2 linked regions of the Methylorubrum populi genome follow. The protein of the gene in region 1 interacts with the protein of each later gene in a pairwise test. Links are inferred from orthologs where the notes say so. Each region holds a gene or a part of one and is shown on either strand. Other genes may lie near its edges.

Region 1 (7,578 bases):
CGATGGTCAGGCTGAAGGCGGCCAGCGCGAACAGGTGCGGCCGGAAGGCGGCCGGCGCGAACAACGTCGCGAAGTAGCGGTCGGGGTCGCCCGCGCGCACCAGCTCCTCGCAGTGCCGGAAGGCGAAGGCGAGCCCGCCATTGCCGGCCTCCGGGCTCGTCTCGGTTCGGGTCTCGGGGCGCGTCATGGAGCGGGGCTCATGCGGCGTTCTAAGGCTCAAGCAACGGCGATCAGCGCGGCCGCGACCTTGCGGTTCTCGGCCATCAGGATGTTGTAGGTGCGCGCCGCCGCCCCCGTCTGCATGGTGTCGAGGCCGATACCCGCGGCCTTGAGGCGCTGGCGCAGGGCCTCGGGCAAGAAGACGATATCGGCGCCGGTGCCGATGAGGAGCAGTTCGATGGCCTCGGCCTCGGCGAGGACGGGCGACAGGCTCGGCCCGTCGATGGCGGAGGGCGCGCTCACATCCCAGGCGCGCACGCCCGAGGGCAGCAGCAGGATCGAGCCGCGATGGGACATCTGCCCGAAGCGGAAGCCGCCATTGCCGTAGGCGTCGATGCCGTGGCGGCCGGGCAGGAAGCCGTCGTGGATCTGCCCCGGTACCCGTCCCTCGCTCACGCCGCGTCTCCCCTCATCGCGTCCCGGACGAAATCGGACGCGCCGGCGCCGCCCTCGACCGCCGCGGCTGCGGGGACCGTGTCGAACCGGTATCCCGCGGCGCGCCGCACGCCCCGCCCTACTCCGCCGCCTGCGGCAGGCCGGATTCGCGCTGCGACGCCTTCGCCCCCGAGAGACGCAGGCCGATATAGATCAGTGCCGGCGTGGAGACGAAAATCGCCGAGTAGGTGCAGATCACCACGCCGCAGAGCATCACCACGGCAAACCCCTTGATCGCCTCGCCGCCGAACAGCACCAGCGCCACCAGCGACAGCGTGGTCGAGAGCGAAGTCATCACCGTGCGCGACATGGTGGAGTTGATCGAGAGATTCAGCAGCTCGACCACCGGAATGGTCTTGTAGCGGCGCATCAGCTCGCGGGTACGGTCGAACACCACCACCGTCTCGTTGAGCGAGTAGCCGACGATGGTCAGGATCGCGGCGATCGAGGTCATGTTGAACTCGATGCGGGTGATGATGAAGATGCCCACCGTGAGCACGATGTCGTGCAGGGTGCCGACGATGGCGCCGAGCGCCAGCTCCCGCTCGAAGCGGAACCACAGGTAGAGCAGCACCGCCAGCACCGAGAGGACCACGCCGATCGTGCCGGACTGCACCAGCTCGCCGGAGACGCGCGGGCCCACCGTCTCGGTGCGGCGGAAATCGTACTGCGCGTCGAAGGCGGCATGCGCCTTCTGCATCACCGCGGTCTGGCCCTGCTCGCCCGGCTGGAGCGGAAAGCGCACCAGCACCTGCCCCTGGCCGCCGAGTTCCTGCACCTCGGTCTCGCCGAAGCCGAAGCCGTTGGCGGTGTGGCGGATCTCGGCGACGTCCGCCGTCTGCCCGGGTTTGGCCTGCAGCTCGACCAGGGTGCCGCCCTTGAAATCGATGCCGAAATTGAGCCCGACCGTGACGAACAGCAGCACGGTCACCACCGACATCACCGCCGAGAGCGGGAAGGTGACGCGCCGGAACCGCATGAAGTCGAAATGCGATTCGTCGGGCCAGAGGCGGAGCAGGCGCATGGTCGGTCTCGGATCATGAAGGCCGGCGCGCCGCGCCTGAGCCTTCGAAGCGGTGTCCGCGGCCCGCTTCATGCGGACCGCCTCAAATCCCCGGGCGGGGGTCGATCAGAACGGCAGGGCCTTGGGCCGGAACCAGTTGTACCACACCGCGATCATCATGCGGGTCAGGGTCACGGCGGTGATGACGGTGGTGAGGATGCCGAGGATGAACACCACGGCGAAGCCCTTCACCGGGCCGGAACCCATGAAGAACAGGAGCAGGGCGGCGATCGCCATGGTCGAGTTCGAATCGATGATGGTGGCAAACGCCCGGTCGAAGCCCGCCTGGAGCGCCGAGACCAGGGACCGTCCGGCGCGGGATTCCTCGCGCATGCGCTCGTAGATCAGCACGTTGGAATCGACCGCGGTGCCGATGGTGAGCACGATGCCGGCGATGCCGGGCAGCGTCATCGTCGCCTCCAGCACCGACATCAGGCCGAGGATCAGGCCCACATGGACGATGAGCGCGATGTTGGCGATGAAGCCGAAGGTGCCGTAGGTCGCGAACATGAAGGCGATGACGAGCCCGGCGGCGACCAGCGTCGCCATCTTGCCGGCCTCGATCGAGTCGCGGCCGAGGCCGGGGCCGACGACGCGGCGCTCGACCACGGTGAGCTTGGCCGGCAGCGCGCCCGCCCGCAGCAGCACCGAGAGGTCGTTGGCGTCCTTGACGGTGAAGTTGCCGGTGATCTGGCCCGAGCCGCCGGTGATCGCCGAGCGGATCACGGGGGCCGACTGGATCACCCCGTCGAGCACGATCGCCATCCGGCGGCCGACATTCTCCGAGGTCGCCTGACCGAAGCGCTGGGCGCCGCGCAGGTTGAACTTGAAGCTCACCATCGGCTCGTGGGTCTGCGGGTCGAAGGCGGGCTGGGCGTCGGTGAGATCGCTGCCATCGGCCATGACGCGGCGCTCGACCGGCACCTTGGCGCCGCCCTCGTCCTTCGAGGGCAGCAGATCGACGTCGCCGGAGGGCGAATCGGCCAGCATGCGGAATTCGAGCTTGGCGGTCTTGCCGAGCTGGTCCTCCAGCTCCTGCGGGTTCTGCAGGCCGGGCACTTGGACGAGGATGCGGTCGGCGCCCTGCTGCTGGATCGACGGCTCCTTGGTGCCGCCGAAATCGATGCGCTTGCGCACCACTTCGATCGCCTGGGTGACGGCGCGGCGGGTGCGGTCGTTGACGCCGGCATCCGTCAGGACGAGCTGGATCGTGCCGTTCTCGGCCTCGTTGACCGTCAGCGTCTGGCCGCCGGCGGCGAGCGGATTGTTGATCGGCTGGGCGAGCTCGCGCAGCTTCGGCATCACCTTGGCGCGGGCCGCCGCATCGGGGATGCGCAGCTCCACCCCGCGGTTGATCACGCGGATGCCGCCCTCGGGCGAGACGGAGGCCTCGCGCAGGATGCGGCGCACGTCGTCGCGCAGGCCCGTGACCATCGAGCGGACGAGGTCGGGCTGGTCGATTTCCAGGAGGATCTGCGAACCGCCCTGGAGGTCAAGGCCGAGCACGATCGCCCGGGTCGGCACCATCCACTGGATCGGCTTCGGCAGTGCGTTGACGAAGGCCTCGCGCTGCTCCTTCGAGAAAAAGCTCGGCACCGCGAGGCTCAGACCGATCAGGATGATGGCCAGGGTCGCGAAAATCTTGGTTCTCGAGAAGCGCAGCATCCGCCCGGTTCCGACTTTTCTGTCATGGGTGCCGGGCGTTTGAGGACCGGCACGCGCGTGTGGCGCCTCAGGAGGCCTTGACCGGGGCGCCCTTGACGCGGACCTCGGAGATCATCGTGCGCACCACCTTCACGCGCACGTTCGGGGCGATCTCGACCTCGATCTCCGAGGCGTCGTCCGCGACCTTGGTGACCCGGCCGACAAGGCCGCCCGTGGTCACGATGGTGTCCTCGCGGCGGACGTTCTTCACCATGTTCTGGTGATCCTTGAGCCGGCGCTGCTGCGGGCGCAGGATCAGGAAGTACATGATCACGAAGATCAGGACGAAAGGTACGAATTGCAACGCGACATCCGCGCCGCTTCCGGCACCGGCTCCTTGCGCGAAGGCGGGGGTGATCAACGCCGAACACTCCTGATCGAGGGCATGCGGCCCGTGAGGCCCGGCGACGCCGGAGCCTTGCGACGACGAGCCTGCCGAAAAGCGCGCGGACTATAGCGACGGGCGATTCGAAAGCAACGGCAGGGTGGTGCATCCGCCGCCGCGGTCCGGTGGTTCCCCTTTCGTCCGCCCTCGGCCTAAAAGGCGCCACCGCAGCGAGGGCCGCCGCCCTCCCCCCGCAACCGGACCCGCCCATCATGGCCGCAGAGCCGACGCCCGCCGACCTTCTCCCGCTCCTGGAACGGATCGCCGCAGCCCTGGAGCGCGCCGCCCCGCCCATCGTCCCGAAGGTGGATACGAGTGCCGCCGACGCCTTTCTCTGGGGGCCCGAGCGCCGGCTGATCGCGGTGCCGCGGGTCAACCGGGTCGAGATCGGCATCCTCACCGGCATCGACCGGGCCCGCGACATATTGGTCGAGAACACCGAGCGCTTCGCCCGCGGACTGCCTGCCAACAACGCCCTGCTGTGGGGCGCGCGCGGCATGGGCAAGTCCTCGCTGGTCAAGGCGGCCCATGCCGAGATCAACGCCCGGCGGCCCGAGGGCGCGCTACCGATGAAGCTCGTGGAGATCCACCGCGAGGACATCGAGGCCCTGCCGGAACTGATGAGCCTGCTGCGCAACGACCCGCACCGCTGGCTGGTTTTCTGCGACGACCTCTCGTTCGACGCCGACGACACCTCGTACAAGTCGCTCAAGACGGCGCTGGACGGCGGGATCGAGGGCCGGCCCGGCAACGTGCTGTTCTACGCCACCTCGAACCGGCGCCACCTGCTCGCCCGCGAGATGGTCGAGAACGAGCGCTCCACCGCGATCAATCCCGGCGAGGCGGTGGAGGAGAAGGTCTCGCTCTCCGACCGCTTCGGCCTCTGGCTCGGCTTCCACAAATGCAGCCAGGACGAATATCTGGCGATGATCCGCGCCTACGTGGAGCGCCACGGTCTCAAGGCGGAGCCGGACCGGGTGCGGGCCGAGGCGCTCGAATGGGCCACCACCCGCGGCTCGCGCTCGGGGCGCACGGCGTTCCAGTTCATCCAGGATCTGGCGGGGCGGCTCGGGCAGCGGCTCGACGGCTAAGTTTTTCAGACGCTCCAGTTCGCTGCGCCCCCCTCCCCGCAGGCGGGGAGAGGGCCAAAAACAAAACGGCGGCTCCTCGCGGAGCCGCCGTTTCCGTTTGACGTCAGGAGAAAACTCAGCCGCCGAGATGGGGCATCGGATCGACCGGGGTCGCGCCCTTGCGCAGCTCGAAATGGAGCTGGGGCGAGGTGACGTTGCCGGTCGCGCCCGACTTGGCGATGGTCTGGCCGCGCTTCACCTTCTCGCCGGGGCGCACGTCCAGCTCGCCGTTATGGGCGTAGGCCGAGACGTAGCCGTTGTTGTGCCGCACCAGAACCAGCTTGCCGTAGCCCTTCACGTCGGAGCCGGCATAGGCGACCGTGCCGTCCTCGGCGGCCTTGACCGGGGTGCCCTCGGGCACGGCGATGTTGATGCCCTCGTTGCCGCTCGAGCCGTAGCCGTTGATGATCCGGCCCTTGGCCGGCCAGCGGAACGACTCGGCCGGCGCCTGCGGGGCCGCCGCGGCAGGGATCGGGGCCGAAGCATCGGCGCTGGCGACCTTCACCGGGGCGGCTTCCTTCGCGGGCGCCTTGGCGGCTTCCTTGCTCTCCTTGGCGGCGGCCTTGGCGGCCGCTTCCGCGGCGCGGGCCTCGGCGAGCTTCTTGGCGGCGTCCGCCTTGGCCTGCTTGGCCTCGGCCTCCGCCTTGCGAGCGGCCTCCGCCTTTGCTGCCTCCTTGGCGACGTCCTTCGGATCGGGCTTCGTCTCGGCCTTGACCGTCTTCTCAGCGCCCTTCTGGCCCGGACGCGGATGCGCCTTGGCGTCGGCCACCTTCTTCGCTTCCGCGAGCTTCTTCGACTGCGCCGCCTTCTCCGCGGCCTTGGCCTCGGCCGCCTTCGCCTCGGCGATCTTGGCTGCGGCGGCTTGGCGCTCGGCCTCGCGGCGGGCGTCGGCCGCCTTCGCGGCGGCAGCCTCGGCGGCGCGCTTCTCCGCGGCCTTTTCGGCGGCCTTGTCGACAGGCTTGCCGAACTGGAGCTTGGGCTGCGGCGCCGGGGCGCGCGGCGTCATCGCGCGGCCCGAATCCGGGTTCAGGCCCGACACGCTGCTCGCCATGCCGCCCGAGATCGGTTCGGCAGTCGCCACGCGGGTCGCGGCCCGGGGCGCGGCGGCGCTCATCGCGCCGGGGCGCGGCGACAGGGCCGGGCCGGGGGCGGGCAGCGCCTGCGACTGGATCCGCGGTGTGCGGATCGCCGGGGCCGCCGCCATCTCACCCTCGCTCCCCTCCGCCGGCAGGCTGCCGGTGGCCGAGGGCTCGCCCGAAAGCGAGGCGAACGGGTTGGTGAAGGGATCGCCGAGGCGCGAGGCGTCGGACGAGCAGGCGGCGGTGCCGCCGCCGATCATTCCGATGAGGGCGAAGCGCGACAGCGTCCTCAAGCCCAGAACTTTCCCCCGAACCGGCATCGACGCACCCGTTTGAACACTGACGCAACGTGATGCGCTATTCAAACGGGATTCAGGTTAAGCAACCGTTCCCGAGATCGATGCAGGGGTCAGTTTCGCGCCTGTTCCGTAAAGGTTGAGGAATCCTGGTGACGGCGCCGGTTGCATCTTCGCTGTGCGCAGCCGTTTCCGCCCCCTCCCCGCCGCCGCGTGATCGGGCACGAGCCGCTACGGTGCGAGCGCCCGCCCCGGGGTGAGCGGGCCGAGGCGCAGGGTCGGCCCTTCCGACCGCGCAAAAGCCGCCGCGCCGTCGCGGGTCAGGGTCACCAGCCGGCTTCCCCGCCCGGTCCAGAACCCGGCGACCAGCCGCCCGCCGGATTTGAGCGCGGCGGGAAGGTGCGGGGGCAGCGCGGCGAGGCTGCCGTTCAGGAGGATGCGGTCGTAGCTGCCGCCTCGGACGACCTCCGGCGCCAGCCCGTCGGCGGTCTCGACGGCGGCGGCGTCGAAATCGTGCCCGAGATGCGCCCGCGCGGCGCGGGCAAGCCCCTCGTAGCGCTCCAGGCTGCGCACATGGGCCGCGCCCAGCCGCACCAGCAGGGCGGTGACGTAGCCCGTGCCCGTGCCGACCTCCAGCACCCGAACGCCGGGGGTGATGTCGAGGGCGCCGAGCATGGCGGCGACGATGCTCGGTGCCGTCATGGTCTGACCGCAGGCGAGCGGCAGGGCGATGTCCCGCCGGGCGTGTGTGCGCAGGGCCGGCGGGGCGAAGCGCTCCCGCGGCACTCGCTCCATCGCCCGCAGCACGGCGGTGTCGCGCACGCCCCGCTCGCGCAGCGCCAGCACGAAGGCGGCGTTGCCGGTCGCCGCTTCCAGCTCTTGCGCCGGATCCTGCGTCAGCCCGGTCGCGTCCGGCTCCTCACCCTCAGGAGGCATGGGGCCCCAGGCGGCCGCCGGATCGACCGCCTCCGCTCACGGCCGGAACGCCGCGGCGAAGCGGGTCAGTTCCGGCTCGTCGGTGAGGTCGAGCCGCAGCGGCGTCACCGAGATGCGGTTCTCGGCGATCGCCTTGAGATCCGTGCCGTTGCCGGGCTCGAACCGCGCCTTGGCGAAGGCGAGCCAGAAATAGGGATTGCCGCGCCCGTCGTGGCGGGCGTCGATCTGCAGGAGCGCCTGGTTGCGCTGGCCCTGCGCCGAGACCGCCACGCCCTGCACCTGATCCGGATCGCAATCCGGGAAGTTGACGTTGACGAGGATGCCGGGCTCG
Region 2 (5,918 bases), 3.0 Mb from region 1 along the record:
GGCAGGGTCTCGGTCGCCGCGTCGCCGAGAAGGCCGTCGACCGCCTCGCCGTCCTGGCGCATCAGGCGCATCAGGAGCGGGAAGATGCGGGTGTCGCGGGCCGCCGCCAGGGCGTGCAGACCCCAGAACAGCAGGTTGGTCTCCTCGTCCTCGACCGCATCGGCATCCTCCGCCGCCCGCTCGAGAAGCGCGAGCACCGGCTCGGCGACCGCCTCGGGATCCCGGGCGGCGCGCCTCAGCGCCTCGGCCGGAAGATGATTCTCTTCCCTCAGAACGGCGACGAGATCCGCGTCCATGGCCCTGCCTCCCGCGATCACGAACGGAGCGTTGCCCCGGTCTTCTTGCCCACCTCGGCGACGATCTTGGCGCTCACCGCCTCGATTTCGGCATCGGTGAGCGTGCGCTCGGAGGGCTGCAGCCGCACCGCGACCGCGACCGACTTCGAGCCCTCCGGAATGCCGGCGCCCTCGTAGAGGTCGAACACCTCGATGCCGGTGATCATCTTGCGCTCGGCGCCCTGGGCCGCCTTCAGGATGTCGGCGGCGGGCACGTCGCGGGGGACGACGAAGGCGAAGTCGCGGGAGATCGCCTGGAGGTCGGAGAGCGCGAGCGCCGGCTTCGCCTTGGTCGGCCGGTGGCGCGGCAGCGGCAGGGCGTCGAGGGTGATCTCGAAGGCCACCAGCGTACCCTTGAGGTCCATCGCCTTCAGCAGCCGCGGATGCAGCTCGCCGAAATGCCCGACCACGTTCTTCGGCCCGAACTGCAGCGTGCCCGAGCGGCCGGGATGCAGCCAGTCGGGGCCGCCGGCCACGATCTGGAGCCCGCCGGTCGGCACGCCGAGGGCCGCGAGCAGCGCCAGCGCGTCGGCCTTGGCCTCGAACGCATCGACGGTCTCCGCCGCGCCGCTCCAGTGGCGTCCGGCGCCGGCATGCCGCGCCGTGCCGCGGCGCAGGCCGGTGGCGCGCAGGGACTGGCCCTCCGGCTCGTCGCTGGCGAAGCACTGGCCGACCTCGAACAGCGCGGTGTCGGGGAAGCCGCGGTCGGCGTTGCGCTGCGCCGCCCGCAGCAGGCCGGGCACGAGGCTCGGGCGCATGTCGGAGAGGTCGGCGGCGATGGGGTTGGCAAGCGCCAGATCCGGCTTGCCGCCGCCGAACAGCCGCGCATCCTCGTGCGGGATGAAGGAGTAGGTCACCGCCTCCAGCATGCCGCGGCCCGCCAGCGCCCGCTTGGCGAGGCGCCCGCGCCGCTGCAGCACGGTCAGCATCGGCTCGACCGCGACGGTCTCGATCCGCGGCAGCGGCTTCGGCTCGATCCGGTCGAGGCCGGCGATGCGCACGATCTCCTCGACGAGGTCGGCCTTGCCCTCCACGTCCGGTCGCCAGGACGGCGGCAGCACTTTTACGCGATCACCCGAGCCGGAGATGTGGAAGCCGAGGGATTCCAGCGTCACCTTCATCTCGGCCCGCGACAGCTCGATGCCGGCGAGGCGCCGCACCTCGGTCCAGGGGAAGTCGATGACGTGGGAGAGTTCCGGCACCTCGCCGGCGATGGTGGCCTGGCTCGGCGAGCCGCCGCAGAGATCGACCATGAGGCGCGTGGCGAGGTCGAGCCCCGGCAGGGCGAAGGCCGGATCGACGCCGCGCTCGAAGCGGTAGCGGGCATCGGTGATGATGCCGAGGCGCCGGCCGGTGCGGGCGATGTTGCGCGGATCCCAGAGCGCCGATTCGATCAGCACGTCGGTGGTGGTCTCGTCGCAGCCCGAGGCCTCGCCGCCCATGATGCCGCCGATCGACTCGACACCGTTGGCGTCGGCGATGACCACCGTGTCCGAATCGAGCCGGTAGGTCTTGCCGTCGAGCGCCACGAGGCTCTCGCCCTCCTCGGCCCGGCGCACGGTGAGTCCGCCCGCGACCTTCTTCGCGTCGAACACGTGCAGTGGCCGGCCGCGGTCGAAGGTCATGTAGTTGGTGATGTCGACCAGCGCGTTGATCGGGCGCAGGCCGATCGCCCGCAGGCGCTTCTGCATCCATTCGGGCGAGGGACCGTTCTTGACGCCACGCACGAGGCGGAGGGCGAAGAGCGGGCAGAGGCCGCGGTCATGCGCGTCGAACTGCAGCGTGACGGAGGTCGGGCAGGCGCCTTCGCCACGCACCGGCGGCATCGGCTCGCGCTTGAGAGTGCCGATGCCGGTGGCGGCGAGATCGCGGGCGATGCCGTGGATCGAGGCGCAGTCCGAGCGGTTCGGCGTCAGGTTGATCTCGATCACCGGGTCGTCGAGCCCGGCCCAGACGGCGTAGGGCGTGCCGACCGGCGCGTCGGCAGGCAGGTCGAGGATGCCGTCATGGTTCTCGCTGAGGCCCAGCTCCGCCCCGGAGCAGAGCATGCCGCGGCTCTCGACGCCCCGGATCGTGCCGACCGAGAGGGTGATGTCCTTGCCCGGCACGTAGGTGCCGGGGGGCGCGAAGACCGAGAGCATACCGGTGCGCGCGTTCGGCGCGCCGCACACAACCTGGAGCGGCTGGCCGTCGCCGGCATCGACCTGGCAGACCCGAAGGCGGTCGGCATTGGGGTGCTGCTCGGCCGAGATCACCCGGGCGATGACGTAGGGACGGAGCGCGGCGGCCTTGTCCTCGACGCCTTCGACCTCGAGGCCGATCCGCGTCAGCGTCTCGCTGATCGCGTCGAGCGAGGCCTCGGTGTCGAGGTGGTCCTTGAGCCAGGAGAGGGTGAATTTCATCTCAGAACATCCTCGCGGCCGCCGGAGCGGGCCGGGCCGGGATCGAAGGTCGGGGCGGCAGGGCTCAGGCGGTCAGCCCGCCGACGAGGCTCGGCACGTCGATCGGCCGGAAGCCGTAATGCTCCAGCCAGCGCACGTCGGCCTCGAAGAAGGGGCGAAGGTCCGGCATGCCGTATTTCAGCATGGCGAGGCGGTCGATGCCCATGCCGAAGGCGAAGCCCTGGACCTGATCCGGATCGAGCCCGCCGCTGCGCAGCACGTTCGGATGGACCATGCCGCAGCCGAGGATCTCCAGCCAGTCGGTGCCCTCGCCGAAGCGCAGCTCGCCGCCCTTTCGCGAGCACTGGATATCGACCTCGGCCGAGGGCTCGGTGAAGGGGAAGAACGAGGGGCGGAAGCGCATGGTCACCGCCTCGACCTCGAAGAAGGCGCGGCAGAACGATTCCAGCACCCATTTGAGATTGGCGATGTTGGCCGAGCGGTCGATGACGAGGCCCTCGACCTGATGGAACATCGGGGTGTGGGTCTGGTCGGAATCGTGCCGGTAGGTGCGGCCGGGCATGATCACGCGGATCGGCGGCTGCTTGGCCCGCATGGTGCGGACCTGAACCGGCGAGGTGTGGGTGCGCAGGAGCTTCCTCCGCCCGAGATGGTCGGGGGCGAGGAAGAAGGTGTCGTGCATCTCCCGCGCCGGATGGCCTTCGGGGAAGTTGAGCGCGGTGAAGTTCAGCTCGTCGGTCTCGATGTCGGGCCCTTCCGCCACCGAGAAGCCGAGATCGGCGAAGATCGCGGTGATCTCCTCGATCACTTGGCTGATCGGGTGGATGCGGCCGCGGATCTCCGGCGCCTCGCGCAAGGGGAGCGTCACGTCGATCCGCTCGGCGGCGAGCCGCGCATCGAGGGCGGCCTGGGCCAGCGCCTCGCGCTTCTCGGCGATGGCGCCCTGCACCCGGTCGCGCAGGCCGTTGATGAGGGGGCCGCGCTCCTTGCGCTCCTCGGGCGTCATCGTGCCGAGCGTCTTGAGCAGCTCCGAGACGCTGCCCTTCTTGCCCAGCGCCGACACGCGCAGGGCCTCGAGCCCCGTCTCGTCCCCGGCCCGCTCGACCTGTCCGAGAAGATCGCGTTCGAGAGCGTCGAGATCCATCACCGCTGTCCTTGAAGGTCGCCGGAGTACTGCTTCGGGGCTGCTTTTGCGCGTCGCCGCGCAGCGCGCAAGCACCCGGAAAACAAGAAGGCGCGGCGCTTGCCGCGCCGCGCCTTGTCAAAACGTCGGTCCGCCGGGTGGCGGAGCGATCAGGCGGCCTTCGGCAGGGCCGACTTCGCCTTCTCGACCACCGCCGCGAAGGCGGCCGGCTCGTGGATGGCGAGCTCGGAGAGGGCCTTGCGGTCCACCTCGATGCCCGACTTGGCGAGGGCATTGATGAAGCGGGAATAGGTCAGGCCGTGCTCGCGCACCGCCGCGTTGAGCCGCTGGATCCAGAGGGCGCGGAAGGTGCGCTTCTTGTTCTTGCGGTCGCGGTAGGCGTACTGCAGACCCTTCTCCACCGCCTGCTTGGCGATGCGGATCGTATTCTTGCGCCGGCCGTAATAGCCCTTGGCGGCCTTCAGAACCTTCTTGTGCTTCGCGTGACTGGTCACGCCGCGCTTGACGCGGGCCATGGGAGATCTCCTGGAACTTTAAGACAAAAACAGATCGCGAGGGGTGGAAGGACTTACCGCTGGTTCGGCAGGAAGTACTTCTTCACGTTGGCGGCATCGCCCTCGAACAGGGTCGTGGTGCCGCGCAGGTTGCGGATCTGCTTGTTGGTCCGCTTGATCATCCCGTGGCGCTTGCCGGCCTGGGCGTAGACCACCTTGCCGGTGCCGGTAACCTTGAAGCGCTTCTTGGCGCCCGACTTCGTCTTCAGCTTGGGCATTTGGCTCTCCTGAAACGCGACAGCGATCCGACCGGCGGCCGGCACTTCGCGCTTGAATGCTGCTGGAGCAACGGGAACCGCCACGGCAGCCCTGATCGGCCGGGCGGTTCAACGCGGGCGGCTTATGGCAGAAACTTTTCGCGGTTTCAATCAACCGATCCGCGCGACCGGTCCGCGGACAGGTTCTTGCATGGGGCCGGCGGTGTCCGGTGAACCCTCGTCCCCCCGGCAGCTCTATGGATTCGCCCCTGTGGAAAGCCGGCATTCGGTGGGGTTGCAAAGATTGCCGCTCGCCCCAGTCCCGCGGCGGAACCATAAACCTTGGCTGTCTGTTTCGTTCATGTCCCGCTCAGGCCGCGTCCCCCATTAGTCTCTCCAACATTCCTATTTCCTGTCACAGGAGACGTCTTCGTGCGCATTGCCCAGGTTGCCCCGCTCGCGGAAGCCGTGCCGCCGAAGTTCTATGGCGGCACCGAGCGTGTCGTTTCGTGGATTACGGAAGAACTCGTCCGCCAGGGTCACGACGTGACCCTGTTCGCGAGCGGTGATTCCCAGACTTCGGCGAAGCTCGCCGCCTGCCATCCGGAGGGCCTGCGCCTTCTCGGCTACCGCGATCACACCGCGGGCCACCTCGCCATGCTGCACCACGTGCATCGCCGGGCGCACGAGTTCGATGTGATCCACTTCCACATCGATCTTCTGCAGTACCCGATGTTCGAGGACCTGTACCACAAGTGCCTGACGACCATGCACGGTCGCCTGGACGTGCCGGACTTCATGCCGGTCTACAACACGTTCACGGGCATGCCGCTGGTCTCGATCTCGGACAACCAGCGCGAGCCGATGCCGGAAAGCTCCAACTGGCTGGCCACGATCCATCACGGCCTGCCGAAGGAGAACTGCCCGTACTATCCGGATGCCAAGGGCGGCTACCTCGCCTTCCTCGGCCGCATCTCGCCCGAGAAGCGCCCCGACCGCGCGATCGAGATGGCGATCCGCTCCGGCATCCCGCTGAAGATCGCCGCCAAGGTCGACAAGGCGGACCAGGAGTACTGGGACGAGACGATCGAGCCGATGATCCACCACCCGCTGGTGGAGTATATCGGCGAGATCAACGAGGAGCAGAAGAAGGACTTCCTCGGCAACGCCCTGGCGCTCGCCTTCCCGATCGATTGGCCGGAGCCCTTCGGCCTCGTGATGATCGAGGCGATGTCGGCGGGGACGCCGGTGATCGCCTTCGGCAACGGCTCGGTGCCGGAAGTCAT

Evidence for each region. The genes of interacting proteins can lie anywhere in the genome.
Region 2: the proteins of secD (region 1) and pheT interact in binary tests that used the Escherichia coli proteins (3 or more experiments, as listed by UniProt). The link is inferred for Methylorubrum populi from one-to-one orthologs.

The regions. Positions count from the first base shown.
Region 1 is NZ_AP014809.1:4,886,429-4,894,006, forward strand. Bases 1,084-3,994 are described here. They hold secD (protein translocase subunit SecD), read right to left. Parts: upstream 3,383-3,994; coding sequence 1,784-3,382; downstream 1,084-1,783. Other genes in these bases: secF (protein translocase subunit SecF), read right to left, coding at 1,084-1,678; yajC (preprotein translocase subunit YajC), read right to left, coding at 3,450-3,782. Outside these bases: MPPM_RS22585 (phytoene/squalene synthase family protein), read right to left, coding at 1-187; MPPM_RS22590 (Mth938-like domain-containing protein), read right to left, coding at 217-615; more of secF, read right to left, coding at 734-1,083; MPPM_RS22610 (ATP-binding protein), read left to right, coding at 4,019-4,897; MPPM_RS22615 (murein hydrolase activator EnvC family protein), read right to left, coding at 5,013-6,335; MPPM_RS22620 (protein-L-isoaspartate O-methyltransferase family protein), read right to left, coding at 6,543-7,247; 5'/3'-nucleotidase SurE, read right to left, coding at 7,284-7,578. UniProt on the Escherichia coli protein: Part of the Sec protein translocase complex. Interacts with the SecYEG preprotein conducting channel. SecDF uses the proton motive force (PMF) to complete protein translocation after the ATP-dependent function of SecA.
Region 2 is NZ_AP014809.1:1,849,046-1,854,963, forward strand. The notes cover bases 26-3,052. They hold pheT (phenylalanine--tRNA ligase subunit beta), read right to left. Parts: upstream 2,738-3,052; coding sequence 314-2,737; downstream 26-313. Other genes in these bases: MPPM_RS08500 (DUF1186 domain-containing protein), read right to left, coding at 26-296; pheS (phenylalanine--tRNA ligase subunit alpha), read right to left, coding at 2,802-3,052. Also shown: more of MPPM_RS08500, read right to left, coding at 1-25; more of pheS, read right to left, coding at 3,053-3,884; rplT (50S ribosomal protein L20), read right to left, coding at 4,031-4,396; rpmI (50S ribosomal protein L35), read right to left, coding at 4,450-4,653; MPPM_RS08525 (glycosyltransferase family 4 protein), read left to right, coding at 5,065-5,918.